3 regions of the Streptomyces sp. NPDC085900 genome follow, and region 1 is predicted to be linked to each of the others. Evidence: predicted binding sites of a transcription regulator. Region 1 holds the regulator's gene; each other region holds the start of a gene.
The links. Region 1 encodes HrcA, which represses chaperone genes, less so after heat shock. Its sites were predicted from a motif close to TTNGCACTCNGNNNNNCNGAGTGCNAA; they were not measured.
Positions count from the first base shown of each region.

Region 2: the regulator HrcA is predicted to act here: its motif matches at 834-860, upstream of groES (co-chaperone GroES).
Region 3: the regulator HrcA is predicted to act here: its motif matches at 2,343-2,369, upstream of groL (chaperonin GroEL).

Region 1 covers NZ_JBITSP010000001.1:524,799-534,455, forward strand. Annotated here, with positions in the region: gene ACIGDI_RS02300 (HAMP domain-containing protein) at 1-1,614, opposite strand, end outside; gene ACIGDI_RS02305 (SpoIIE family protein phosphatase) at 1,717-3,633, shown strand; gene hemW (radical SAM family heme chaperone HemW) at 3,665-4,897, shown strand; gene ACIGDI_RS02315 (DUF3097 domain-containing protein) at 4,910-5,719, opposite strand; gene ACIGDI_RS02320 (MBL fold metallo-hydrolase) at 5,751-6,482, opposite strand; gene hrcA (heat-inducible transcriptional repressor HrcA) at 6,633-7,649, shown strand; gene dnaJ (molecular chaperone DnaJ) at 7,650-8,786, shown strand; gene ACIGDI_RS02335 (nitronate monooxygenase) at 8,865-9,657, shown strand, end outside.
Region 2 covers NZ_JBITSP010000003.1:755,998-765,654, reverse strand. Annotated here, with positions in the region: gene ACIGDI_RS12900 (polysaccharide deacetylase family protein) at 1-772, shown strand, start outside; gene groES (co-chaperone GroES) at 1,007-1,315, shown strand; gene groL (chaperonin GroEL) at 1,436-3,061, shown strand; gene ACIGDI_RS12885 (ester cyclase) at 3,117-3,824, opposite strand; gene ACIGDI_RS12880 (SDR family oxidoreductase) at 3,901-4,674, opposite strand; gene ACIGDI_RS12875 (LysR family transcriptional regulator) at 4,854-5,753, shown strand; gene ACIGDI_RS12870 (WhiB family transcriptional regulator) at 5,889-6,218, opposite strand; gene ACIGDI_RS12865 (response regulator transcription factor) at 6,600-7,211, shown strand; gene ACIGDI_RS12860 (sigma-70 family RNA polymerase sigma factor) at 7,514-8,101, shown strand; gene guaB (IMP dehydrogenase) at 8,256-9,657, shown strand, end outside.
Region 3 covers NZ_JBITSP010000007.1:358,095-367,751, reverse strand. Annotated here, with positions in the region: gene thrC (threonine synthase) at 1-1,138, shown strand, start outside; gene ACIGDI_RS25630 (MoaD/ThiS family protein) at 1,253-1,528, shown strand; gene ACIGDI_RS25625 (cold-shock protein) at 1,971-2,174, shown strand; gene groL (chaperonin GroEL) at 2,533-4,155, shown strand; gene ACIGDI_RS25615 (NADH:flavin oxidoreductase) at 4,329-5,447, shown strand; gene ACIGDI_RS25610 (carboxylesterase/lipase family protein) at 5,573-7,096, shown strand; gene ACIGDI_RS25605 (hypothetical protein) at 7,110-7,679, opposite strand; gene murQ (N-acetylmuramic acid 6-phosphate etherase) at 7,729-8,661, opposite strand; gene ACIGDI_RS25595 (MurR/RpiR family transcriptional regulator) at 8,722-9,651, opposite strand.

The DNA.
Region 1 (9,657 bases):
GCGGGTCACCTCGTCGGCGAAGGCGCGCAGCTGCTCCACCATCGTGTTGACGGTGTCCTTCAGTTCCAGGATCTCGCCGCGCGCGTCGACGGTGATCTTCTTCGACAGGTCGCCGTTGGCCACGGCCGTCGTCACCTGCGCGATGTTCCGCACCTGCGACGTCAGGTTCAGCGCCATGAAGTTGACGTTGTCGGTGAGGTCCTTCCAGACGCCCGAGACGCCCCGCACCTGCGCCTGACCGCCGAGGTTGCCCTCGGTGCCGACCTCGCGGGCGACGCGGGTGACCTCGTCGGCGAAGGCGGAGAGCTGGTCCACCATCGTGTTGATGGTGGACTTCAGCTCCAGGATCTCGCCCTTCGCCTCCACCGTGATCTTCTTGCCGAGGTCGCCCTGGGCGACGGCCGTCGACACCAGGGCGATGTTACGGACCTGCGAGGTCAGGTTGTCCGCCATGAAGTTGACGTTGTCGGTGAGGTCCTTCCAGACGCCCGAGACGCCCCGCACCTGCGCCCGGCCGCCGAGGTTGCCCTCGGTGCCGACCTCGCGGGCGACCCGGGTGACCTCGTCGGCGAACGCGGAGAGCTGGTCCACCATCGTGTTGATGGTCGACTTCAGCTCCAGGATCTCGCCCTGCGCGTCCACGGTGATCTTCTGCGACAGGTCGCCGTTGGCCACGGCCGTCGTCACCTGCGCGATGTTCCGGACCTGCGAAGTGAGGTTCGACGCCATGAAGTTGACGTTGTCCGTGAGGTCCTTCCAGACCCCGGAGACCCCGCGCACCTGCGCCCGGCCGCCCAGCTGGCCCTCGGTGCCGACCTCGCGGGCCACGCGGGTGACCTCGTCGGCGAAGGCGGAGAGCTGGTCCACCATCGTGTTCACGGTGAGCTTCAGTTCCAGCAGCTCGCCGGTCGCCTCGACCGTCACCGTACGGGTCAGGTCGCCGCGCGCCACCGCCGTCGTCACCAGGGCGATGTCCCGCACCTGAGCGGTCAGCCGGGCGGCCATCGTGTTGACCGCCTCGGTCACATCCCGCCAACTCCCGGACAGGCCCTGCACCTTGGCCCGACCGCCGAGCCGCCCCTCGGTGCCCACCTCGCGTGCGACCCGGGTCACCTCGCCGGTGAACAGCGACAGCTGGTCGACCATCTTGTTCACGGCCCGGCCCAGCCGCCGCAGGTCACCCCTCAGCTGGCGGTTGCCGTCGTGCAGGTCGACCCGCTGCGTCAGATCGCCCCCGGCCACCGCGTCCAGCACCCGGGTCGCGTTCGCCGCCGGGGCCACCAGGGCGTCCAGCAGCTGGTTGACATCGGTGACCCGGGCGGCCCAGGCGCCCTGGCCCGGGCTCGCCGACAGCCGCTCGTCGAGCCGGCCGTGCCGCACCAGCTCCCGCTTGACCCGCTGCACCTCACGGTTGAAGTGCATGTTCCGGTCGGCGATCTGGTTGAAGACGGCGGTCAGTTCGGCCACCATGCCGTGCCCCGTCTCGGGCACCTTCGTGAAGTCGCCGTCCCGGGCCGCCGTCATCGCCGCGAGCAGCGGGCGCAGCTCCGATGCTCGGACTTGTTCCGGTTTTTGTCCGTCTTCGAGCGTACGCATAGCACTGTTCTCACTCATGGCGGCCCACTTCGGTAACTCGGCGCTTATGGGCGTGGTCAGTCTGTCACTCTGTCCGCATCGACCGAGGCGTATTCGTCCGAACTGCTCGGGGAGCTGGACATGGGGGCCGTTCCGATGCAACGGAAGACCGCTGCCCGTGCCCTCGACGTGCCCGCGCACGGAGAAGCGCGCGCGGACGCGAGTGCGCGGGCGCACGCCACCCTGCCCGGGAGCTCCGTCGCGCCCGCATCCGCCCGCTCGCTCCTGCGAGCCGCCTTCGACCGGTGGACGGAGGCCGAACTGCCCGGCGCCGAGGGCCTCGACGGCCGGCTCGCCGAGGACGCGCTGCTCGTCGTCAGCGAACTCGTCACCAACGCCGTCGTGCACGCCGGCACCGACGTCCACGTGACCTGCCGGCTGGAGGAGACGGCCGGCACCCTCCTCGTCGAGGTCCGCGACCACCACCCCTCCCGGCCGCCCCGCGGCACCGACGCCGAACCCTCGCGCGGGACGCACGAGTACGGCCGCGGACTGCGCCTGGTCGCCGAGCTCGCCGAGTCCTGGGGCGTCACCTACAGCAGGGGCGCCAAGACGGTGTGGGCGCGGCTGTCGGCCGAGGAGGGCGCGAGCGCCGACGGGACCGCGAGCGGCGCGGTGGAGTACGGCCTCGACGTCGCCGGATTCCTCGCCCCCGAGCCCCTGCGGGCCGACCGCGACGCGGACTGGCTCAACCGGGGCGCCCTGTCCTTCCTCGCCGAGGCCTCCGACCTGCTCGCCGGGCAGCTCGACGAGAACCTGGTCGCCGCCCTCACCGGACAGCTGATCGTGCCGCGGCTCGCCGACTGGTGCGCCGTATGGCTGGAGGACGAGGTGATGGGCCGCTGGGAGACCCTCGACGCCGGCCCGCCGCCGCACGGAGGCGGCGGCACCGGGCCGCGGCTGGCCCGCGTCTGGCACGGCAGCGAGAACCACATGGAGGAACTGCGCCGGGTTCTGGAGAAGGAGCCGCCGCTCCCGCCGGGCGTCCTGCAGTCGGGGCCCGTCGCCCACCCCTGGCCTGCCGGGGCGCTCGACCCGCGCGACGCCCACGGCGCGGCGCTCGCCTACCGCCTGATCGCTGGCGGCCGACCGCTCGGCACCCTCGTCATCGGCCGCGCCGGACTCCTGCGCTTCCCCGACGAGGTCACCGGGCTCGTCGAGGACCTCAGCCGCCGGGTGGCGCTGGCCATCGGCGCGGCCCGGCAGTACGCCCGCCAGGCCACCATCAGCAAGGTCCTGCAGCGCGGCCTGCTGCCCGCCGCCGTCGCCGAGATCCCCGGCGTGCGCAGCGCCCTCGTCTACGAGCCGTGCGACAAGGGCGGCCCCAGCGGCGACTTCTACGACCTCTTCCCGGCCGGCGACGGCCGCTGGTGCTTCGCCGTCGGGGACGTCCAGGGCAAGGGCCCCGAAGCCGCCGTCGTCATCGGCCTCGCCCGCCCCTGGCTGCGGCTGCTGGCCCGCGAGGGATACGGCGTCGCCGGCGTCCTCGACCGCCTCAACCGGCTCCTCCTCGACGACGCGACCGAGGCCGCGGACGCGGCGGCCCGGGCCCTGGTCCAGCCGGTCGGCCCCGCCGACGGCCCGCAGACCCGCTTCCTGTCCCTCCTCTACGGCGAGCTGACCCCCTTCGACGGCGGAGTCCGCTGCACCCTCGCCTCCGCCGGCCACCCGCTGCCGCTGCTGCTCGGAGCCGACGGGGACGTCCGTACGGCCGCCCGGCCGCAGACCCTCCTCGGCGTCGTCGAGGACGAGACGTACAGCAGCGAGAGCTTCGCACTGCGCCCCGGCGACAGCCTGCTGTGCGTCACCGACGGCGTCACCGAGCGGCGCTCGGGCTCCGCCCAGTTCGACGACGCCGACGGCCTCGCCGCCGCCCTGGCCGGCTGCGCGGGCCTGAGCGCCCAGCTGATCGCGGAGCGCATCAGACGCCTGGTGCACGAGTTCGGCGGACGGCCGCCCGAGGACGACCTGGCGCTGCTGGTGCTCCAGGCGGAGTGAGCAGCCGCGGCGGTACGGGACAATGGAAGGCATGCCTTCCGCACTCCCCGACGGCGAGCCGGTCCCCGCCGACGGCGCACTGCCCGCGTCCGCACTCGCCGGGGCCGCCACCCGACCCCTCGGCTTCTACCTGCACGTGCCGTACTGCGCGACCCGCTGCGGCTACTGCGACTTCAACACCTACACCGCCACCGAGCTGCGCGGCACGGGAGGCGTCCTGGCCTCCCGCGAGAACTACGCGGACACCCTGATCGACGAGATCCGCCTGGCCCGCAAGGTCCTGGGCGACGACCCGCGGCAGGTGAGCACGGTCTTCGTCGGCGGCGGCACCCCGACGCTGCTGGCCGCGGGCGACCTCGTCCGGATGCTCGGCGCGATCCGCGACGAGTTCGGGCTCGCGGCGGACGCCGAGGTCACCACGGAGGCGAACCCCGAGTCGGTCGACCCCGCCTACCTCTCCGCCCTCCGCGAGGGCGGCTTCAACCGGATCTCCTTCGGCATGCAGAGCGCGCGGCAGCACGTGCTGAAGGTCCTGGACCGCACCCACACGCCCGGCCGCCCCGAGGCGTGCGTCGCGGAGGCGAGGGCGGCGGGCTTCGAGCACGTCAACCTGGACCTGATCTACGGCACCCCGGGCGAGTCGGACGACGACTGGCGGGCGTCGCTGGAGGCGGCGATCGGCGCCGGCCCGGACCATGTGTCGGCGTACGCGCTGATCGTCGAGGAGGGCACGCAGCTGGCCCGCCGGATCCGGCGGGGCGAGGTCCCGATGACCGACGACGACGTCCACGCGGACCGGTACCTGATCGCGGAGGACGTCCTGTCCGGCGCGGGCTTCGACTGGTACGAGGTGTCCAACTGGGCGACCGCTGCCGACGCCCGGTGCCTGCACAACGAGCTGTACTGGCGCGGCGCCGACTGGTGGGGCGCGGGCCCCGGAGCGCACTCGCACGTCGGCGGGGTGCGCTGGTGGAACGTGAAGCACCCCGGCGCCTACGCGGCGGCCCTGGCCGCGGGCAGGTCCCCGGGGGCGGGCCGCGAGGTGCTGTCGGAGGAGGACCGGCGGGTGGAACGCATCCTGCTGGAGCTGCGCCTGCGGGACGGGGCGCCCCTGGAACTGCTGAAGCCGGCCGGACTCGCGGCGTCGCGCCGGGCCCTGGCCGACGGACTGCTGCGGCAGGACCCGTACGAGCAGGGCCGGGCCGTGCTGACGCTGCGGGGGCGGCTGCTGGCGGACGCGGTGGTCAGGGACCTCGTCGACTGACCGACGCCCGGTTCACTCCGGAGCGGTGACGAAGTCGATCAGCTCCTCCACGCGGCCCAGCAGCTCCGGCTCCAGGTCCTTGTAGGAACCCACCCGCTTCAGGATCGCCTGCCACACGGCACCCGTGTTCTCCGACGGCCAGCCCAGCGCCCGGCACACCCCCGTCTTCCAGTCCTGGCCGTGCGGGACACGCGGCCACGCCTCGATGCCCAGGGACGACGGCTTCACCGCCTCCCAGATGTCGATGTACGGATGCCCGACGACCAGCGCGTGCTCACTGGTCACCTCCTGGGCGATCCGCCACTCCTTCGTGCCCGGCACCAGATGGTCCACCAGGACGCCCAGCCGCGCGTCCGGCCCCGGCGCGAACTCGGCCACGATCGACGGCAGGTCGTCCACGCCCTCCAGGTACTCCACGACCACACCCTCGATCCGCAGGTCGTCGCCCCAGACCTTCTCCACCAGCTCGGCGTCGTGCCGGCCCTCGACGTAGATCCGCCCGGCGCGGGCCACACGCGCGCGTGCGCCGGGGACGGCGACCGAACCGGATGCCGTACGAGTGGGTCGTACCGGAGCACCGCCCGAAGGACGGACGAGCGTCACCACCCGGCCCTCCAGCAGGAACCCGCGCGGCTCCATCGGGAACACCCGGTGCTTGCCGAAGCGGTCCTCCAGGGTCACCGTGCCCGCCTCGCAGCGGATCACCGCGCCGCAGAAACCGGTACCCGCCTCCTCGACCACCAGACCGGGCTCCGCCGGGACCTCGGCGACGGGCTTGGGCTTCTTCCACGGCGGGGTCAGGTCCGGAGAGTACTGGCGCATTCGCATGACGATAGGAGAAGCGTCCCGGCGATCACCGCGACACGCCGAAACGCGCCGCCAGCGCGTCCCGCTGCGCCCGGACGAACCCCGCGTCCACCACCGCTCCGTGACCGGGCACGTACAACGCGTCCTCGCCGCCCAGGTCGAGCAGGCGGTCGAGGGCGGCGGGCCACTGGGAGGGCACGGCGTCGGGACCCGCCTGCGGATCGCCGGACTCCTCGACCAGGTCGCCGCAGAAGACCACCTCGGGGGAGCCGGGCACCAGGACGGCGAGGTCGTGGGCGGTGTGGCCGGGCCCCACGTTCGCCAGCAGCACCTGCCGGTCGCCGCCCAGGTCCAGGGTCCACTCGCCGGAGACGTGATGCCGGGGCGGGACCAGCGAGTCCACCGCCTCCTCGGCCACGCGCGCGTCCAGCCCGTTGCGCACCGCGTCCTCGCGCAGCTCCTCGCGCGCGTGCCGGGCGCCGAGCAGCGCGTCCACGCCCACCGCGCCGTACACCTCCGCGCCCGCGAACGCCGCAGCACCGAGGACATGGTCGAAATGCGGGTGGGTCAGCGCGAGATGGGTCACACGATGACCGGCCAGTTCCCCGGCCTGCGAACGCAGCAGCGCGCCCTCCGCGAGACTCGACCCCGCGTCGATCACCAGGGCCGTGCCGTCCCCGACGACCAGCCCCACCGTGCAGTCCCAGCCGGGCATCCGGCACCGCCCGACCCCGGCCGCCACCCGCTCCCACCCGAGCTCTTCCCAAGTCACCGTCATACCGCGACGCTAGCGGCAGGAGCCCGCGAGGCGGGACCGACCTTGCCCTGCCGGTACCCGACCGCCGTACACTGGGCCGGGGAGTGCTGGCACTCGGACGGACAGAGTGCCAGGCCAGGCACCAGGGGACGACATCTGGAGGTGTGCGCGATGCTGAGTGAACGACGGCTCCAGGTACTGCGCGCCATCGTCCAGGACTATGTCGGCACCGAGGAGCCGGTCGGGTCCAAGGCCCTGACCGAGCGGCACAACCTCGGCGTGTCCCCGGCCACGGTCCGCAACGACATGGCGGCCCTGGAGGACGAGGGGTACATCGCCCAGCCGCACACCAGCGCCGGGCGCATCCCGACCGACAAGGGCTACCGCCTGTTCGTCGACAAGCTCGCCGGCGTCAAGCCGATGACCGCGCCCGAGCGGCGCGCGATTCAGAACTTCCTCGACGGCGCCGTCGACCTGGACGACGTGGTGGCCCGTACCGTGCGGCTGCTCGCGCAGCTGACGCGGCAGGTCGCCGTCGTGCAGTATCCGTCGCTGACCCGCTCGACCGTGCGGCACGTGGAGCTGCTCTCGCTCGCCCCCGCGCGCGTGATGCTCGTGCTGATCACGGACACCGGGCGGGTGGAGCAGCGGATGGTCGACTGCCCGGCGCCCTTCGGGGAGGCCTCGCTCGCGGATCTGCGGGCGCGGTTGAACAGCCGGGTCGCGGGACGCCGGTTCGCGGACGTGCCGCGGCTGGTCGAGGACCTGCCCGAGGGTTTCGACGTGGAGGACCGGGGCACCGTCTCGACAGTGCTTTCCACCCTCCTCGAAACCCTCGTCGAGGAGAACGAGGAGCGGCTGATGATCGGCGGAACCGCCAATCTGACCCGCTTCGGACATGACTTCCCCCTCACCATCCGGCCCGTGCTCGAGGCGCTGGAGGAGCAGGTCGTGCTCCTCAAGTTGCTTGGCGAGGCCGGGGATTCGGGCATGACCGTACGCATCGGTCATGAGAACGCCTACGAGGGACTCAACTCCACGTCCGTGGTCTCGGTCGGCTACGGTTCGGGCGGCGAGGCAGTCGCCAAGCTCGGCGTGGTCGGACCGACCCGCATGGATTACCCGGGAACGATGGGAGCGGTACGCGCAGTGGCACGGTACGTCGGACAGATCCTGGCGGAGTCGTAAGTGGCCACGGACTACTACGCCGTTCTCGGCGTGCGCCGCGACGCGTCGCAGGAAGAGATCAAGAAGGCCTTCCGGCGGCTCGCACGCGAGCTGCACCCGGACGTCAACCCCGATCCGAAGACCCAGGAGCGGTTCAAGGAGATCAACGCCGCTTACGAGGTGCTGTCGGACCCGCAGAAGAAGCAGGTCTACGACCTCGGCGGCGACCCGCTCTCGCAGGCGGGCGGCGGCGGCGCGGGCGGCTTCGGCGCCGGCGGCTTCGGGAACTTCTCGGACATCATGGACGCCTTCTTCGGTACGGCGTCCCAGCGCGGCCCGCGCTCGCGCACCCGGCGCGGCCAGGACGCGATGATCCGGCTGGAGATCGAGCTGGACGAGGCGGCCTTCGGCACGACCAAGGACATCCAGGTCGACACGGCCATCGTCTGCAACACCTGCAACGGCGAGGGGGCGGCCCCCGGCACCTCCGCGCAGACGTGCGACATGTGCCGCGGCCGCGGTGAGGTCTCGCAGGTGACCCGGTCCTTCCTGGGCCAGGTCATGACCTCCCGGCCCTGCCCCCAGTGCCAGGGCTTCGGCACGGTCGTGCCGACGCCGTGCCCGGAGTGCGCCGGCGACGGCCGCATCCGCTCCCGCCGCACGCTGACGGTCAAGATCCCCGCCGGTGTGGACAACGGCACCCGCATCCAGCTCGCGGGCGAGGGCGAGGTCGGTCCGGGCGGTGGCCCGGCCGGCGACCTGTACGTCGAGATCCACGAGCTCCCGCACTCCACCTTCCAGCGGCGCGGCGACGATCTGCACTGCACGGTGACGATCCCGATGACCGCGGCGTCCCTCGGCACCAAGGTGCCGCTGGAGACGCTGGACGGCATGGAGGAGGTCGACATCCGGCCCGGCACCCAGTCCGGCCAGTCGATCCCGCTGCACGGCCGGGGCGTCACGCATCTGCGCGGCGGCGGCCGGGGCGACCTCATCGTCCATGTCGAGGTCCAGACCCCGACGAAGCTCGACCCCGAGCAGGAGCGGCTGCTGCGCGAGCTGGCGAAGCTGCGTGGTGAGGAGCGCCCTCAGGGCCAGTTCCAGCCCGGGCAGCAGGGGCTGTTCTCGAGGCTCAAGGATGCCTTCAACGGTCGCTGAGTCGTAGTCGTCCCTGTCACCCAGGTGACAGGGACGACCCGATTCGGACTTGTTCGGGGGACGTGACAACATGCGGGCATGTCCTCCGCGCTGACCGATCTCTTCCCTCACCCGATCGTGCAGGCCCCCATGGCGGGTGGCGTTTCCGTACCGCATCTCGCGCAGGCCGTGTCCGAGGCCGGAGGGCTGGGGTTCCTGGCCGCCGGGTACAAGACCGCCGACGGCATGTACCAGGAGATCAAGCAGCTCCGTGGACTGACCAAGCGCCCCTTCGGCGTCAACCTCTTCATGCCGCAGCCCGACCACACCGACCGGTCCGCCGTCGAGGTCTACGCCCACCAGCTGGCCGGCGAGGCCGCCTGGTACGAGACCGAGCTGGGCGACCCCGACAGCGGCCGGGACGACGGCTACGACGCCAAGCTCGCCGTGCTGCTCGACAACCCGGTGCCGGTGGTGTCGTTCCACTTCGGCGTGCCGAGCCGGGAGGTCATCGACTCGCTGCACCGCCTCGGCACCTACACCCTCGTCACCGCGACCACCGCGGAGGAGGCCCTCGCCGTCGAGCGGGCCGGCGCCGACGCGGTGATCGCGCAGGGCGTGGAGGCCGGCGGCCACCAGGGCACCCACCGCGACCTCCCCGAGAACGACGGGTCCGGCATCGGCCTGCTCTCCCTCGTCGCGCAGATCCGCGAGACCGTGGGCCTGCCGATCGTCGCCGCCGGCGGCATCATGCGCGGCAGCCAGATCGCCGCCGTCCTCGCGGCGGGCGCGACCGCGGCCCAGCTCGGCACCGCGTTCCTCGCCACCCCCGAGTCCGGTGCGGCCCCCGTCCACAAGCAGGCCCTGACCAACCCCCTGTTCGTGCGCACCG
Region 2 (9,657 bases), on a different contig from region 1:
ACTGGTCCTTCTCACCGGCTGCGCCCCGTCCGTGGCGCCCATCGAACGGCTCGGCGAGAAGGCGGCCCAGCGGGTGCGGGCGAACGGCCCGTCGGGCGTGTCCGTGCCGCCGTACCGCCGCTGGGGCCTGCCGGAGCCGCTGGCCCGCGCCCCGAGGCCGGCGCGCGCACGGGCCGCCCGTCCGGCGCGCCCGCTGCCCGTCGTCTCCCGCGTCGCCACCCGCGACAAGGTCGTCTTCCTCACCTACGACGACGGCGCCGAGCAGGACCCCCGCTTCGTCGACATGGTCCGTGAACTGCGCCTGCCGGTCAGCATGTTCCTCACCGACAGCGTCGTCGGACCGGGGTACGGCCACTTCGCCCGGCTGCGGTCGGTGGGCGCCGGCATCCAGAACCACACCCTCGACCACTCCGCGCTGCGCGGTCTGCCCTACGCGGGGCAGCGCGCCGAGATCTGCGGGCAGCAGGACAAGCTCCGCTCCCGCTTCGGCATCCGCCCCCGCCTCTTCCGACCGCCGTACGGCACGTACGACACCACCACCCTGCGCGCGGCCGCCGACTGCGGTGTCTCGGCGGTCGTGCTGTGGCGGGCGTCGATGGAGGCCGGGGAGCCGGCGTTCGCGCGGGGCGAGCGCCGGCTGCGGGCGGGCGACATCGTCTCGGTGCCGTCGGGCGAGTCGACCTCCCCGACTCTCGTCGAACGCACCAGAGGACTGCTGCGGGCGGCCCAGGAACGGGGTCTGACGGTGGGGCGGCTGGAGGACTACCTGTAGCCGAAGGGGGCCGTCCGGCGTCCGGGGACGCGAGGCGTCCGGGGCCGACGCGCCGTCGGGATTAGCAGTCCGCTTGACCGAGTGCTAATCGCGGTCATAGTCTCGGCTTTGGCACTCCCCCCTGGAGAGTGCCAAACAAGCGACGGGCAGGTCCGGCACCCGCGACGACGGATCGACCTGGTCGCCACCTCAGACAGTTAACCCCGTGAGATCTCCGAAGGGGGAGGTCGGATCGTGACGACCGCCAGCTCCAAGGTTGCCATCAAGCCGCTCGAGGACCGCATCGTGGTCCAGCCGCTGGACGCCGAGCAGACCACGGCCTCTGGCCTGGTCATCCCGGACACCGCCAAGGAGAAGCCCCAGGAGGGCGTCGTCCTGGCCGTGGGCCCGGGCCGTTTCGAGAACGGCGAGCGCCTGCCGCTCGACGTCAAGACCGGCGACATCGTGCTGTACAGCAAGTACGGCGGCACCGAGGTGAAGTACAACGGCGAGGAGTACCTCGTCCTCTCGGCTCGCGACGTGCTCGCGATCATCGAGAAGTAGTTCACTTCGAGGCATTTCTGCTTCCAGCTGCGCCCCTGGCCCCCCGCGACCGATAAGAAGCCGGGCGCCCGGGGCGCAGTGTCTTTTTCACCCACAGATTCCGAGAGGGCTCCCGCTGTCATGGCGAAGATCCTGAAGTTCGACGAGGACGCCCGTCGCGCCCTCGAGCGCGGCGTCAACAAGCTGGCCGACACGGTCAAGGTGACGATCGGCCCCAAGGGCCGCAACGTCGTCATCGACAAGAAGTTCGGCGCTCCCACCATCACCAACGACGGCGTCACCATCGCCCGCGAGGTCGAGATCGAGGACCCGTACGAGAACCTCGGTGCGCAGCTGGTGAAGGAGGTGGCGACCAAGACCAACGACATCGCGGGTGACGGCACCACCACCGCCACCGTGCTCGCCCAGGCGCTGGTGCGCGAGGGCCTGAAGAACGTGGCCGCGGGTGCCTCCCCGGCGCTGCTGAAGAAGGGCATCGACGCGGCCGTCGCCGCGATCTCCGAGGAACTTCTCGCCTCGGCCCGCCCGATCGACGAGAAGTCCGACATCGCCGCCGTCGCCGCGCTGTCCGCCCAGGACCAGCAGGTCGGCGAGCTCATCGCCGAGGCGATGGACAAGGTCGGCAAGGACGGTGTCATCACCGTCGAGGAGTCCAACACCTTCGGTCTGGAGCTGGACTTCACCGAGGGCATGGCCTTCGACAAGGGCTACCTGTCCCCGTACTTCGTCACCGACCAGGAGCGTATGGAGGCCGTTCTCGACGACCCGTACATCCTGATCAACCAGGGCAAGATCTCCTCGATCGCCGACCTGCTGCCGCTGCTGGAGAAGGTCATCCAGGCCGGCTCCTCCAAGCCGCTGCTGATCATCGCCGAGGACGTCGAGGGCGAGGCCCTCTCCACCCTGGTCGTCAACAAGATCCGCGGCACCTTCAACGCGGTCGCGGTCAAGGCCCCCGGCTTCGGTGACCGCCGCAAGGCGATGCTGCAGGACATGGCGGTCCTCACGGGCGCCACGGTCATCTCCGAGGAGGTCGGCCTCAAGCTCGACCAGGCCGGTCTGGACGTGCTGGGCTCCGCCCGCCGCGTGACCGTCACCAAGGACGACACGACCATCGTCGACGGCGCCGGCAACTCCGAGGACGTCGTCGGCCGCATCAACCAGATCAAGGCCGAGATCGAGAACACCGACTCCGACTGGGACCGCGAGAAGCTCCAGGAGCGCCTCGCGAAGCTGGCCGGCGGCGTGTGCGTGATCAAGGTCGGCGCCGCCACCGAGGTGGAGCTGAAGGAGAAGAAGCACCGTCTGGAGGACGCCATCTCCGCGACCCGCGCCGCGGTCGAGGAGGGCATCGTCTCCGGTGGTGGCTCCGCTCTGGTCCACGCCGCCAAGGTCCTGGACGGCGGCCTCGGCCGCACCGGCGACGAGGCCACCGGTGTCGCCGTGGTCCGCCGCGCGGTCGTCGAGCCGCTGCGCTGGATCGCCGAGAACGCCGGCCTGGAGGGTTACGTCATCACCTCCAAGGTCGCCGACCTCGACAAGGGCCAGGGCTTCAACGCCGCCACCGGCGAGTACGGCGACCTGATCAAGGCCGGTGTCATCGACCCGGTCAAGGTCACCCGCTCCGCCCTGGAGAACGCCGCCTCCATCGCCTCCCTGCTTCTGACGACCGAGACCCTGGTCGTCGAGAAGAAGGAAGAGGAGGAGCCGGCGGCCGCGGGCCACGGCCACGGTCACTCCCACTGACCCAGGTCAGCACGAAGGCCCGGCACCCGATGGGTGCCGGGCCTTCGCGTTCGCCCTACTGCTCCAGCGCGTCGAGCGCGCCCAGCTGCGCCATCAGCCCGAGCCGGTCGTACTGCCACCACCCCTCGGCGAGCTTCCCGTCCTCGTCGCACCGGAAGACGGTCGTCCCGGTCATCACGACGCTCCGCCCGGTGGCCGGCAGCCCCATGAACTCACCGCTGTGGGTGCCGCGCCAGGTCCACCGGGTGCACACCCGGTCCCCCTGCGCGATCTGGTCCTCGATGTCGAAGACGAAGTCGAACCCGCCGCGCCACATCCCGATGTCCCGCCGCATGGCGTCCATGCCCAGGGTGTCCTGCTCCTTGCCGGGATCGTGGTCGTGGTAGTTCTCGGCGACCAGTTCGTCGAGCGGCGGCAGCTCCCCCTTCTGCGCGATCGTCTCGAAGAACCGCCGCACGTTCACCGCCTGCAACTGGTCGTCCCGCACCACGTCCAGGTCCGTGAAGGTCGGCATCTCGTCGCAGAGGGCCACCATCTCCCGGAAGATCCTGTCCGTCTCGGGCAGGCCGGAGTTGCGCATCGCCTCCTCGTACGACGGGAACTCCACGATCTCGATGAAGTGCGAGGCGTCGGAGTGGTCCTTGCCGACCACCGCGTGCGTCGCCGTGCGCTTCCCCTTGGTCTGCTCGACCCATGTGTCCATCAGCCGGTCGATGTCGTCGAAGTGGCTGGTCCTGCAGTCGATGATCTGAACGAAGGTCATGGCATCGTCGCCTCCGGCCCCCCTGGGTCCGGTCGTACGGGAACCATTTTCCCACCGGAGCGCGCCGGTGCCTCGTTCACTGAGGCCCGTACTTGCGCCCGGTCCGTGAGGTGATCCCGCCCAGCAGCGCCCGCGGGGTGACCTTCACGAGCCCCATCAGCGCCTTGTACCGGGGGTCGGGGATCGACAACGACTTCCCCCGCGCCAGGTCGCCCAGCGCAGACGCCACCAGCTTGTCCGCGTCGAGCCACATCCAGCCGGGGATGTTGTCCGTGCCCATCCCGGCCCGCTGGTGGAACTCCGTGCGCACGAAGCCCGGGCACAACGCCATCAGCCGGACCCCGCTGCCCGCGAGGTCCTTCGCCGCGCCCTGGGTGAACTGCACGACCCACGCCTTGGACGCCCCGTACGTGCCGCGCGGCACGAAGGCGGCGACGGAGGCGACGTTGACGACCCCGCCGCGCCCCCGCTCCCGCATCGCCTCCGTCGCCGCCGAGGTCAGTCGCAGGACCGCCTCGCAGTGGACCTTGAGCATCTTCAGCTCGTCGGCCATGGGGACGTCGAGGTAGCGGCCCTTGTTGCCGAAGCCCGCGTTGTTGACCAGCAGGTCGACGGGGTTCTTGCGGTCGGCGAGGCGGGCGGCGACCGTTTCGATGCCGTCGTCCGTCGCGAGGTCGGCGGTGAGGACCTCGGCCTCGATGCCGTGCCGGTCGTGCAGCTCGGTCGCCTGCTCCCGCAGCCGCTTGGTGTCGCGCGCGACGAGCACCAGGTTGTGCCCGTCACCCGCCAGCCGCCGTGCGAAGGCGGCGCCGATGCCCGCGGTCGATCCCGTAATCAGAGCCGTTGTCATGGCCCAAGCGTAGTTACCCGGACCGGGCGATTCCGATCTCCGCCGGGTCTCGACGACGTCTCAGGAGTCGTACGGCACCCGGTACTTCCGCACCGGCCCCTCTCGGCACGGCGGGGCGACGCTCAAAGCGGTGACGCGTCAATCGGCGTCGTGTAAAAGGATCGCTTATCCTTGACGGTGTGATCGAAGCCCGTCATCTGCGCGTGCTGCGCGCCGTCGCCACCACCGGCTCCTTCTCCGCGGCGGGGCGCGAACTGGGCTGCACCCAGCCCGCCGTCAGCCAGCAGATGAAGGCCCTGGAGTCCTCGGTGGGCACCCCGCTGCTCGTCCGCAGCGGACGGGAGATGCGGCTGACCCAGGCGGGCGAGGCGCTCGTGCGGCACGCCAACGGCATCCTGGCCGGACTCACCGCCGCCGAGGAGGAGGTCGCCGCCATCGCGGGACTGCGGGCGGGGCGCGTCCGGCTCGTGTCGTTCCCCAGCGGCAGCTCCACCCTCGTACCGGCCGCCCTCGCCGCCCTGCGCGCCGCCCATCCCGGCACCCGCGTCTTCCTGGAGGAGGCCGAACCGCCGACGTCCGTGGAGATGCTGCGCGAGGGCGAGTGCGACGTGGCGCTCGCCTTCCGCTACGAGGGCGCGGCGGGCGCCGAGGAGTGGGACGACCTCGTCGTACGGCCGCTGCTGACCGACCGGCTCGTCGGGCTGGTGCCGGAGCGGCACCGCCTCGCGGGTGCGGGTTCCGTCGGGATCGGGGAGCTGGCCGAGGAGCCCTGGATCGCCGGATGCCCGCGCTGCCGGGGGCAGTTGGTGGAGGTGTGCGAGGGGGCCGGGTTCACCCCCCGGATCGACTTCGCCACGGACGACTACCCGGCCGTCGTGGGCCTGGTCGGCGCCGGCCTGGGCGTCGCCGTCCTGCCGCAGCTCGCCCTGGAGTCGGTACGGCCGCGCCACGCGCGCGTGCTGACACTGCGGCCGGCGGTGCGGCGGGAGATCGTGGCGCTGACCCTGCCCGACCTGGCTCAGGTGCCGGCAGTGGCGGCGACGCTGGAGCAGCTCGGGCGCGCGGCGGCCCGGCAGTAGGGACGGGACCGCCGGGAGCCGGACGGGCGGGCGGCAAAGGGCCGGCCGCGAAAAAGAAGGGCACGCGTGCGTGCCCTTCTCGTCGGGAGCTCGGGGTCCGGGAGCTCGGTGCCGCGGAATCGCAAAAACGTTCCTTCAGCTGTTCGAGACGCTGTCCCCGCTGCCGGCCATCGCCGAGACCAGCCGGGTCCGCGCCCGTCCCATCAGTTCCTCGCGCTCGTCCTCGGTCAGGCCGCCCCACACGCCGTACGGCTCTCTCACCGCCAGCGCGTGCGCCGCGCACTGCGCGCGCACCGGGCACCTCATGCAGACCTCCTTGGCCGAGTTCTCGCGAGCGCTCCGGGCCGCGCCTCGCTCGCCCTCCGGATGAAAGAAGAGCGAGCTGTCCACCCCGCGACAGGCGGCCAGGAGCTGCCAGTCCCACAGGTCCGCGTTCGGTCCGGGAAGGCGGGAGAAATCTGCCATTACGTGACCCCTTGTAGCCGTACTGAGCGGATACGGTGCCGACGACCGCATATCTACGATCTAAGGAGATGAAAATATGACTCATTGCGAATCTAGCCTCAGACACCAGCACATGGGAAGAAAAGGGGCCGAATGGGGCACCGGTTGTGATGAAACGTTGTGGGTCCGCCCCGCATGTCTGCATCGTGTCCGTGCCCTCACGTAGAGTGCCGAAGATGGCACACAGCCCCGTAACTCTTTCGAGTGACCGTCGTTGAGAGTGCGGTGGCGGTTGACGCAACAAGCGCTCGGGCGGGCGTCCGGGACGGTCGACCGCACAGGTGACGATTTCGTACCAGCCTGGAGGCTCAAGGTGACGTGCATCAGCTGCGGAGGGCGGCCATGACATCCGTCCTCGTCTGCGACGACTCCCCGCTTGCCCGAGAGGCGCTGCGCCGCGCGGTCGCGACCGTGCCCGGCGTCGAGCGCGTGACGACCGCGGCCAACGGCGAGGAAGTCCTCCGCCGCTGGGGTGCGGACCGTTCGGACCTGATTCTGATGGACGTACGCATGCCCGGACTGGGCGGCGTCGAGACCGTGCGCAGGCTGCTGTCGGCCGACCCCGGCGCGCGCATCATCATGCTGACCGTGGCCGAGGACCTGGACGGCGTGGCCCTCGCGGTCGCCGCCGGGGCGCGGGGCTACCTCCACAAGGACGCCTCACGCGCCGAGTTGCGCGCGACCGTCACCCAGGCGCTCGCCGACCCGACCTGGCGGCTCGCCCCGCGGCGGCTGCGGTCCGCCGAGATGGGTGCGGCCCCGACGCTCACCGCGCGTGAGATCCAGGTGCTCGAGGGAATGAGCCACGGGCGGTCCAACGCGGAGATCGGGCGGGAGCTGTTCCTGTCCGAGGACACCGTGAAGACGCACGCGCGGCGGTTGTTCAAGAAGCTGGGTGCTTCGGACCGGGCGCACGCGGTGGCGCTCGGGTTCCGGTGGGGTCTGGTTCGTTAGGCCTACCGCGGTGCCGCCTTGTGACATTGGCGGCAGCGGGTTCGTTGTGGCTGGTCGCGCGGTTCCCCGCGCCCCTGAAGGGGCGCGGTCGGCGAGGCTTGTCAAGCAGTCCCCTGGGCGACCGCTGCTCGTTTCGGCGCGGATGCCGCATCCTTGGAGATGTGGAGTCTCTCGGGGACGAGTCGGTCGAGCGGAAGGGGAGGGCGCAGGGGATGAGTGCCGGCGCACCTGCTCATAACGCTTCAGTGCACAACATCGGGCGTGGCGCCACGGATCCGACGGCCGCAGGGCACCATGGACCGATGCGCGACGACGAGGCGGTCCAAGCCGCAGGGGCGATCGGGCCACTCGTCCATCGCGCCGTAGACGGGGACGAGCAGGCCACGCACGACCTGCTCGCCCATGTCCACCCGCTGGCGCTGCGGTACTGCCGCACCCGTCTGTCCCGCCTTCCGGGCGACGCGCGCCACTTCGTCGAGGACCTCGCACAGGAGGTCTGCGTCGCCGTCCTGCTGGCGCTCCCGCGCTACCGGGACACCGGGCGGCCCTTCGAGGCGTTCGTCTTCGCCATCGCCGCGCACAAGGTCGCCGACCTGCAGCGGGCGGCCATGCGGCATCCGGGCTCGACGGCCGTCCCGTCCGACGAGATGCCCGAGCGGCCGGACGACTCACTGGGCCCGGAGGAGCGCGCGCTGCTCAGCAGTGACGCCGAATGGGCCAAGAAACTGCTGGCCAACCTGCCGGAGAACCAGCGGGAGCTGTTGCTGCTGCGCATCGCGGTGGGCCTCACGGCGGAGGAGACCGGCCAGATGTTGGGAATGTCACCCGGCGCGGTCCGGGTGGCGCAGCACCGGGCCCTGAGCCGGCTCAGGGCACTGGCGGAACAGTAGTTTCCGGGCGGTCGACGCCTTTTTTGAACAGGCCGCTCGGGGATTCCGTACGAACATACGAAGCCCGAGGTCACGCGGAACCGTGGAATTCGACTGCCCTGCTTCCCGTTAGCATGGACATCCGCACCGATCAAGGCCATTTGGGGAAGGTGTCATGACTGCAAACGTCGACGGAGTGCCCGGTAAATTCGCGACACTCGGGCTGACCTACGACGACGTGCTGCTGCTGCCGGGAGCGTCCGAGGTGCTCCCCAACGCGGTCGACACCTCGTCCCGCATCTCCCGCAACGTCCGGGTCAACATCCCGCTGCTCTCCGCGGCGATGGACAAGGTGACCGAGTCCCGCATGGCCATCGCGATGGCCCGGCTCGGCGGCGTCGGCGTGCTGCACCGCAACCTCTCGGTCGAGGACCAGGTCAACCAGGTCGACCTGGTCAAGCGGTCCGAGTCCGGCATGGTCACCGACCCCATCACGGTGCATCCCGAGGCCACGCTCGCCGAGGCGGACGCGCTGTGCGCCAAGTTCCGCATCAGCGGCGTCCCCGTCACCGACCCCGCCGGCAAGCTGCTCGGCATCGTCACCAACCGTGACATGGCCTTCGAGACCGACCGCGGCCGCCAGGTGCGCGAGGTCATGACGCCGATGCCGCTGGTCACCGGCAAGGTCGGCATCTCCGGGGTGGACGCCATGGAGCTGCTGCGCAAGCACAAGATCGAGAAGCTTCCGCTGGTCGACGACGCCGGTGTCCTCAAGGGCCTGATCACCGTCAAGGACTTCGTCAAGGCGGAGAAGTACCCGAACGCCGCCAAGGACGCCGAGGGCCGCCTGCTCGTCGGCGCCGCCGTCGGCGCCAGCCCCGAGGCGCTGGAGCGCGCCCAGGCGCTCGCCGAGGCCGGCGTGGACTTCCTGGTCGTCGACACCTCGCACGGCCACAACAGCAACGCCCTCAGCTGGATGTCGAAGATCAAGTCGGCGGTGAACGTCGACGTGATCGGCGGCAACGTCGCCACCCGCGACGGCGCCCAGGCGCTGATCGACGCCGGTGTCGACGGCATCAAGGTCGGTGTCGGCCCCGGCTCCATCTGCACCACGCGTGTGGTCGCCGGCATCGGCGTCCCGCAGGTCACCGCGATCTACGAGGCCTCCCTCGCCGCCCGCCCGGCCGGCATCCCGCTGATCGGCGACGGCGGCCTGCAGTACTCCGGCGACATCGGCAAGGCCCTCGCCGCCGGTGCCGACACGGTGATGCTCGGCTCGCTGCTCGCGGGCTGCGAGGAGTCGCCCGGCGAGCTGCAGTTCATCAACGGCAAGCAGTTCAAGTCCTACCGCGGCATGGGCTCGCTCGGCGCGATGCAGTCCCGGGGCCAGGGCAAGTCGTACTCGAAGGACCGCTACTTCCAGGCCGAGGTCGCCTCCGACGACAAGCTCGTGCCCGAGGGCATCGAGGGGCAGGTACCCTACCGCGGCCCGCTGGCCAGCGTCCTGCACCAGCTCGTCGGCGGCCTGCGCCAGACCATGGGCTACGTGGGCGCGGCGACCATCGAGGAGATGGAGT
Region 3 (9,657 bases), on a different contig from region 1:
GTACGACTTCTCGGCCTACGACACCGAGGAACTCCGCAAGCGCATCGAGGCGGGACCCGCGAACATCTGGCGCTACGCGCCGCTGCTGCCCGTCCCGGCGGACGTGGCGGACAAGCCGAACATCAACCCCGGCTGGACCAAGCTCGTCAAGGCCGACAACCTCGCACGCGAGCTGGGCGTCACCGGCGGACTGTATGTGAAGGACGACTCCGGCAACCCGACGCACTCCTTCAAGGACCGCGTCGTCGCCCAGGCCCTGGAGGCCGCGCGCGCCTTCGGCTTCACCACGCTCTCCTGCTCCTCCACCGGCAACCTCGCGGGTGCCGTCGGCGCCGCCGCGGCCCGCGCCGGCTTCCGGTCCTGCGTGTTCATCCCGCACGACCTGGAGCAGGGCAAGGTCGTCATGGCCGCGGTCTACGGCGGCGAGCTCGTCGGTATCGAGGGCAACTACGACGACGTGAACCGCTTCTGCTCCGAGCTGATCGGCGACCCGGCCGGCGAGGGCTGGGGCTTCGTCAACGTCAACCTGCGGCCCTACTACGCGGAAGGGTCCAAGACCCTGGCGTACGAGATCTGCGAGCAGCTCGGCTGGAAGCTGCCGGACCAGATCGTCGTGCCGATCGCCTCCGGCTCGCAGCTGACGAAGATCGACAAGGGGCTGCAGGAGCTGATCAAGCTCGGGCTCGTCGAGGACCGGCCGTACAAGATCTTCGGCGCGCAGGCCGAGGGCTGCTCGCCGGTGTCAGTCGCCTACAAGGCGGGCCACGACGTGGTCCGGCCGCAGAAGCCGAACACCATCGCCAAGTCCCTCGCCATCGGCAACCCGGCCGACGGGCCGTACGTCCTGGACATCGCGCGCCGCACGGGCGGTGCCGTGGAGGACGTGAACGACGAGCAGGTCGTCGACGCCATCAAGCTGCTGGCCCGCACCGAGGGCATCTTCGCCGAGACCGCCGGCGGCGTGACCGTGGGCGTGACGCGCAAGCTCATCGAGAACGGCGTGCTGGACCCGGCCCTGACCACGGTCGTGCTCAACACCGGCGACGGCCTCAAGACGCTGGACGCGGTGGCGGGCACGGGGCTGACCGCGACCATTCGCCCCAACCTCGACTCGTTCCGTGAGGCCGGGCTCGCCTAGCCGATCTTGTCGTCCGCGGGCTGGCGGGGGCTGGTCGCGCCCACGCGGCGGCAGCCGCACATCGAACACAGCCCCGCGCCCCTCGGGGCGACTACCCGACCGGAGGTCCTGAACATGAGCGTGTCCGTCCGTATCCCCACCATCCTGCGCACCTACACCGGCGGCCGGGCCGAGGTGAGCGCCGAGGGCGCCACCCTCGCCGAGGTCATCGCCGACCTGGAGAAGAACCACACCGGCATCGCCGCGCGCGTGCTGGACGACCAGGGCAAGCTGCGCCGCTTCGTCAACGTGTACGTCAACGACGACGACGTGCGGTTCGAGCAGGGACTGGAGACGGCGACCCCGGACGGCGCGGGCGTGTCGATCATCCCGGCCGTCGCCGGCGGCTGACCGAATGACCGATCATTACCTTCGGTAACGCCGGTTACGAAGAGTTCATCGAATTGCCCCCTCCGTGAGAGAAGCGGAGGGGGCAATTCAGTGTGGTTGAGCGCGGTACAGTTGGGGAACGCGCTGCTGATCCCCGGATCGGAAGCCCGGAATTCCTGCCGAGTGCCCGTCGAGATGTAGCCAAAGTGCGCATGTCTTTCGCGGCATTTGTTCCTTTTATGGGGCCCGAATTGCCCTGAATTCGGGCGAATTCTCACTACATTCCGGACCCCTTCCGTCCAGAATTCTCGTCCGATTGACCTGTTGCAGACGGCAGTTGGACAGATACATTCAGCCGCGGTCGACGCGTTCCGGCGCACGCCCCCAAACCGTGGGGGGTGAGGTCTGACCCGGATCCGCGAAGTGCGGATCCGCGCAAGGGCCAGTAATAGGGGAGTTAGGCATGGCTCAGGGCACCGTCAAGTGGTTCAACGCGGAGAAGGGGTACGGCTTCATCGCGGTCGACGGTGGTGCGGATGTTTTCGTCCACTACAGCGCCATCCAGATGGACGGGTACCGCACCCTGGAAGAGGGCCAGCGGGTCGAGTTCGAGATCTCGCAGGGCCAGAAGGGGCCGCAGGCGGACATGGTCCGCGTGGCCGGCTGAAGCACGCGCCGGGTAATCGCAGCGTCGTTCTTCTTTTCTTCGGAGGGCTCGTACCCCATGGGGAGTCATGGGTGCGGGCCCTTCGGCATGCCCGCACGCCACACCGCCCCGCGCGCCCCGTCGGCGCCCCCGCGCCCGGCGCCCCCGGCGCCCAGTCCACGGGAGGCGCTTGCACTCGGCAGGGGCGAGTGCTAATCATTGGCGTTAGCACTCTGAAGGTGAGAGTGACAAAGAAGGACCGGGTCGGTGAGGCCCGCAGGCCGGGTGGGGCAAGGAACCCACGGGTCGGCGAGCCGTCCGTCGCGGGCGCGGGCGCGGTCCGAAGGAATCACCCCCAGTCCTGGAGGGACCACTTCACATGGCCAAGATCATCGCGTTCGACGAGGAGGCGCGGCGCGGCCTCGAGCGCGGCATGAACCAGCTCGCGGACGCCGTGAAGGTGACGCTCGGCCCCAAGGGCCGCAACGTCGTCCTCGAGAAGAAGTGGGGCGCCCCCACGATCACCAACGATGGTGTCTCCATCGCCAAGGAGATCGAGCTCGAGGACCCGTACGAGAAGATCGGCGCCGAGCTGGTCAAGGAAGTCGCCAAGAAGACGGACGACGTCGCCGGTGACGGTACGACCACCGCGACCGTTCTCGCCCAGGCCCTGGTCAAGGAGGGCCTGCGCAACGTAGCCGCCGGCGCCAACCCGATGGCCCTCAAGCGCGGTATCGAGAAGGCCGTCGAGGCCGTCTCCGGTGCCCTGCTGGAGCAGGCGAAGGATGTCGAGACCAAGGAGCAGATCGCTTCGACGGCCTCCATCTCCGCCGCCGACACCCAGATCGGCGAGCTCATCGCCGAGGCCATGGACAAGGTCGGCAAGGAAGGCGTCATCACCGTCGAGGAGTCCCAGACCTTCGGTCTGGAGCTGGAGCTCACCGAGGGTATGCGCTTCGACAAGGGCTACATCTCGGCGTACTTCGCCACCGACATGGAGCGTATGGAGGCCGTCCTCGACGACCCGTACATCCTGATCGCCAACTCCAAGATCTCCTCGGTCAAGGACCTGCTCCCGCTGCTGGAGAAGGTCATGCAGTCGGGCAAGCCGCTGCTGATCATCGCCGAGGACGTCGAGGGCGAGGCCCTGTCGACCCTGGTCGTCAACAAGATCCGCGGCACCTTCAAGTCCGTCGCCGTCAAGGCCCCGGGCTTCGGCGACCGCCGCAAGGCCATGCTCGGCGACATCGCCATCCTCACGGGCGGCGAGGTCATCTCCGAGGAGGTCGGCCTCAAGCTGGAGAACGCCACCCTCGACCTGCTGGGCAAGGCCCGCAAGGTGGTCATCACCAAGGACGAGACCACCATCGTCGACGGTGCCGGCGCCAGCGACCAGGTCGCGGGCCGCGTGAACCAGATCCGCGCCGAGATCGAGAACAGCGACTCGGACTACGACCGCGAGAAGCTGCAGGAGCGCCTGGCGAAGCTCGCCGGCGGTGTCGCGGTCATCAAGGCCGGTGCCGCCACCGAGGTGGAGCTCAAGGAGCGCAAGCACCGCATCGAGGACGCCGTCCGCAACGCCAAGGCCGCCGTCGAGGAGGGCATCGTCGCCGGTGGTGGCGTGGCGCTCATCCAGGCGTCCTCGGTCTTCGAGAAGCTGGACCTGGAGGGTGACGAGGCGACCGGCGCCAACGCCGTGCGCATCGCGCTCGAGGCCCCGCTGAAGCAGATCGCCGTCAACGCCGGCCTCGAGGGCGGCGTCGTGGTGGAGAAGGTCCGCAACCTCACCCCGGGTCACGGCCTCAACGCCGCGACCGGCGAGTACGTCGACCTGGTCAAGGAAGGCATCATCGACCCGGCGAAGGTGACCCGCTCTGCCCTGCAGAACGCCGCCTCCATCGCCGCGCTCTTCCTCACCACCGAGGCCGTCATCGCCGACAAGCCGGAGAAGGCCGCCGCGCCCGCCGGTGGCGGCATGCCGGGCGGTGACATGGACTTCTGATCCGCCTGACGGCTGATCAACGTCCTTACTGAGGGCGGCACTTCCTGCTCGCAGGAGGTGCCGCCCTTCGGCGTGTCCGGTGTCACAGGGCGGGCCGGAAATGCGGTGGCGCGTGTGTCGGTTGACGTTGACGCAGTGTCTATGCGTATGCACATACCGAGGAGTTTCCCCACGTGACCGCCACCACCTCCCGCGCCGCCGAGATCCTGTCCCGGCCCACCGCGATCAATGGCCTGACCGTCCCCAACCGCATCGTGATGGCGCCGATGACCCGCCAGTTCTCCCCGGGCGGCATCCCCGGCGAGGACGTGGTCTCGTACTACGCCCGCCGTGCCGCCGCCGGGGTCGGCCTGATCGTCACCGAGGGCACCTACGTCGGCCACGAGTCGGCCGGGCAGAGCGACCGCGTCCCGCGGTTCCACGGCGAGGAGCAGCTGGCGGGCTGGCAGAAGGTCGCCGAGGCCGTGCACGCGGCGGGCGGCACGATCGTGCCGCAGCTGTGGCACATCGGCATGGTGCGCGAGCAGGGCCAGCCGCCCTTCCCCGACGCCCCCGCCGTCGGCCCCTCCGGCCTGGTCACCGCCGGTGCCGAACCGACCGGCCGGGCGATGACCCAGCGCGACGTGGACGACGTCATCGGCGCGTTCGCCGAGGCCGCCGCGGCCGCCGAGCGCATCGGCTTCGACGGCGTGGAGATCCACGGCGCGCACGGCTACCTGGTCGACCAGTTCCTGTGGGCGGGGACGAACCGCCGCACGGACGCGTACGGCGGTGACCTCGTCGCCCGTACGAAGTTCGCGGCGGAGATCGTCGCGGCCGTGCGGGAGACCGTGTCGCCCGAGTTCCCGATCATCTTCCGCTACTCGCAGTGGAAGCAGCAGGACTACACCGCGCGGCTAGCCGAGACCCCCGAGCAGCTGGAGGCGATCCTCGCCCCGCTGGCGGCGGCGGGCGTCGACGCCTTCCACGCCTCCACCCGGCGGTACTGGCTGCCCGAGTTCGACGGCGCCGACCTGAACCTGGCCGGCTGGACGAAGAAGCTGACCGGCAAGCAGGTGATCACGGTCGGGTCCGTAGGGCTCGACGGCGACTTCATCCGCGGGTTCGCGGGCGAGGGATCGCCGGTGCGGGGCATCGACGACCTGCTCGACCGGCTGGAGAGCGACGAGTACGACCTCGTGGCCGTGGGACGGGCCCTGCTGCAGGACCCGGAGTGGGCCGCGAAGGTGCTGGCCGGCCGCTTCGACGAGCTGAAGCCCTACGACGCGGCGGCGCTGAAGTCCCTGAGCTGACCGGCGAGTCCGCACCGTCCGCCGACCGCGGGCGGCGCGGAGTCCGCTGGTTTGCTTGATTCCAGCAGGCTTGTTCGTTTGAGTGGATCGGCAGCCCTCCATCCCCCATGCGTGAGGAGCCCACGATGACGACAGCGGAAGGTCCGGTCGTACGCACCGGAGCCGGTGCGGTGCGCGGACGTCAGGAGGGCGGGCTGACCGTCTTCCGGGGCGTCCCGTTCGCCGAACCGCCGGTGGGCGAGCTCCGGTTCCAGGCGCCGCGGCCCGTGCGGGCCTGGGACGGGGTGCGGGAGGCGTACGCGTTCGGGCCGCCGCCCCCGCAGGATCTCGGCATCCAGGGCCGCAGGGGCGTGCTGGACACGCCCGACGGCGACGACTGGCTCACCGTCAACGTCTGGACACCGCAGGCCGATCCGGCCGCGCTCCGCCCGGTAATGGTGTGGATCTACGGCGGCGCCTACAAGCTGGGCCACTCCGGCAGCCCCGGCTACGACGCCCGACGCATCGCACGCGACGGCGACCTGGTCGTCGTCACCCTCAACTACCGGGTCGGCATCGAGGGGTTCGCGAGCATCGAGGGCGCGCCCCCCAACCGGGGCCTGCTCGACCAGGTCGCCGCCCTGGAGTGGGTACGGGACAACATCACGGCGTTCGGCGGCGACCCCGGCCGGGTGACCGTGTTCGGGGAGTCGGCGGGCGCGGGATCGGTGGCGGCGCTGCTGGCGATGCCGAGTGCGCGGGGTCTGTTCGGGCGGGCGATCGCCCAGAGCGTGCCGGGCACCTTCTTCACCGACGAACTCGCCCGGGACATCGCCGCCGAGATCGCCAAGGAGGCCGGCCTGCCGCCGACGGCGGCCGCGCTGTCCGCCGTGGACCCCCGGCTGCTCACCTCGGCGGGCGAGGCGCTGAGCGCCAAGATGCGGCAGTACGAGGACCGGTGGGGGCGGGCGGCGCCCACGGTCACGCCCTTCTCGCCGGTCGTCGACGGCGAGGTGCTGCCCGTCACTCCCTGGCAGGCGCTGGCCGCGGGCGCGGCCCGGGACGTGGATCTGCTCGTCGGGCACAACCGCGACGAGTGGCGGCTGTTCCTCGTCATGGGCGAACTGCTCGGCAAGGTCACCGAGGAGCAGGCGGCCTGGGCACTGCGGACGTTCGGGCCCGGCCCCGACGCGGAGCGGGCCTATCGCGCCGCCCACCCCGACGCGACCCCGAGCGACCTGTACGAACGCGTCCAGACGGACTGGCTGTTCAACATGCCGAGCCTGCGGCTGGCGGAGGCGCAGGTGGCGGGCGGCGGCCGCGCCCACTTCTACGAACTGACCTGGCCCGCGCCCGGCGCCGGCGGCGTCCTCGGCGCCTGCCACGGCCTGGACATCCCTCTGCTGTTCGGCACGTTCGAGGCCGACCTCGGCAACCTGCTCTTCGCGGGGAGCGGTGTGCCGGCGGAGGCGGAGGAGCTGTCGGCGCGCTTCCGCGCGTCGTGGACGGCGTTCGCGCGCACCGGCGACCCGGGCTGGCCGGCGTACGGGGAGGCGGACCGCCCGGTCCAGGTACTGGACGTCCGGCCCGAGGTGCGGGCGTACCCCGAGGAGGCCACACGGCGGCTGTGGGAGGGCTACGAGTTCACGGCGCTGCCGCTGCTTCCCTAGGGCCCCTCGTCGCTCAGAGGTTGCCCAGGGGCTCGATGTCGACCTTCACCGGGGTGCCCCACACCCGCAGCACCTCGTAGTCGGTGAACTCGTGCACCAGCCGGTAGGCCATGGCGGCGCGGGGGCCGCGGCGCTGGGCGGCGAGATACAGCTCCGCCTCGCGCCGGTCCCTTCTCGGCGTACCGCACAGCTGCCACTCCTGCCCCGTCCACAGCTCCGGCAGCCAGCGCTGCTGGGGCTGGGGGCGGTCGCCCCGGACGCCGTAGCGGGAGGGCGCGGACTCGGTGGGGTGCACGGGCAGGGGTCCGCCGTTGAACTCGGCGCGGCGGGCCGCCCGGCGCCGGGTCTCGCAGAGCAGGCAGCGGTCGGGGGCGCTCTCGTCGACCGGGCCGTTCGGGTGCTCGGCGCAGCGGGTCGCGGGGGCGGCCGTGGAGACGCTCTCGTCAAGGAGGTCCAGGGCGCGCCGCAGGTCGGCCCTGACCTCGTGCAACCTGGCGTCCGGGGTGTCGGCGCCGAGGGCCTCGCCGTGCTCGCCGAGGAGGCGGAGGGCTCGGCCCAGGGCGGTGAGCTGGGCGTGGTTCATGGGTATCAGTCTGCACCGACAACGGCTGCCGGCGTCCGGCGCCGGTCTCTCAGCGGGCCGCCGCCAAAGCCGCCCGCAGGTGTCCGCCCGACTCCTCCAGCAGCCGGGCCGCCGTGTGGCCGTCCACGTCCGCCAGGAGGGTGAGGATCGCGTTCTTCACCTCGCCGTCCGTGGCCGCCAGCGCCCGCTCGATCTCCTCGTCCGGCGCCCCCGTGGCGAGGGCGACGATACGGCGGGAACGGGCCCGCAGCTTCTCGTTCGAGGCGCGTACGTCGACCATCAGGTTCCCGTACGTCTTGCCCAGCCGGATCATCGTGATCGTCGAGAGCATGTTGAGGACCAGCTTCTGCGCGGTGCCCGCCTTGAGCCGGGTGGATCCGGTGATCAGTTCGGGTCCGACGACGATCTCGATGCCGTGCTCGGCGGCCGCGGCGAGCGCGCTGTCGGCGTTGCAGGCGAGCCCGACGGTCAACGCGCCCTGCCGGCGGGCGTGTTCGACGGCCGCGATGGCGTACGGGGTGCGGCCGGAGGCGGAGATGCCGACCACCGTGTCGGCGGAGGTGAGGGCGAGGGCGTCCAGGTCGGCGCGGGCGAGGTCGGCGGAGTCCTCGGCGCCCTCGACTGAGGTGACCATGGCGGCGGGACCGCCCGCGATGAGCCCCACCACCTGCTCCGGATCGGTGTTGAAGGTCGGCGGGCATTCGGAGGCGTCCAGCACGCCGAGCCGGCCGGCGGTCCCGGCACCGGCGTAGATCAGCCGCCCGCCGCGGGCCATGCGGTCGGCGATGGCGTCGATGGCGGCGGCGATCGCCGGCAGTCGTGCGGCGACGGCAGCGGGGACGGTGGCGTCCTCGCCGTTCATGAGCCGGGCGATCTCCAGGGTGGGCAGCCGGTCGATGTCGGCGAGGTCGGGACGGAAGGCCTCGGTGGTGAGCGATTCCAACTCGGCGCGCAGATCACGGGGGTTGGAGGTGGAGGTCATGGCGGAGCGGCTCTTTCGTGAAGTGCGGCCGGAGAACGTGAGAGAAGGGAGGTGCGGGGTCTACCGCCGGTGCCGGTGGGCGAGCGCCTCGTACGACGCGGCCAGCGAGGGCGCCGCCGTCTCGTACGTCTTCTGCGCCACTCCCACGAACAGGCAGTCCACGACCAGCAGTTGACTGGTCCGGGACGACATCGCGGCCGGCCGCAGCTCGCTCTCCCGGGCGATGGACGTGGTCAGCACGTGATCGGCGTACTGCGCGACCGCCCCGTCCGGCCGCCCGGTGATCGCCACGGTCGTCGCCCCGCGTTCGAAGGCCACCCTCAGCGGCTCCACGACGTCCCCCGTCGACCCGGAGTGCGTGATGGCGATGGCGACGTCACCCGCCCGCAGCTGCACCGCGTTCGTCACGGCCAGGTGCGGGTCGCTGTGCGCGTGGGCTATCAGCCCTATGCGCAGCAGCTTCTGCGTGAGGTCCTGGGCGACCAGCCCCGACGCGCCCACCCCGTACACGTCGATGCGCCGCGCGACGGCGGCCGCGGCGACCGCGGCCCCCAGCTGCACGGTGTCGAGTCCGGCCGCCGTGTCGGCGAGCGTCTGCTGCTCGTCGTAGGCGAGTTTGGCAACGACGTCGGCGATGGGGTCGTCGACGGCGATGTCGGTGGTGATGGCGGGCGCGCGCCCCGACTGCTGCTGCGCCGCGAGTCCGGCGAGGGCGAGCCGCAGATCCCGGTACCCCGGGTAGCCGAGCAGCCGGGCGGTGCGGACCACCGTCGCCTCGCTGGTGCCGGTGAGCTCGGCGAGCCCGGTGACCGTGAGGGCGGCGCAGCCGGCCGGGTCGCCCGCGACCGCCTCGGCGACGCGCTGCATGGAACGTGTCATGGAGGGGGCGAGCGTGCGCACCTTGGCGGCGAGGGCCGCGGGGGCGGGAGGTGCGGTGCCCGGCGTCCCCGCACCATGGCCGGCGAAAATTTCCTTCACGTTCTGGGTCACGTATGA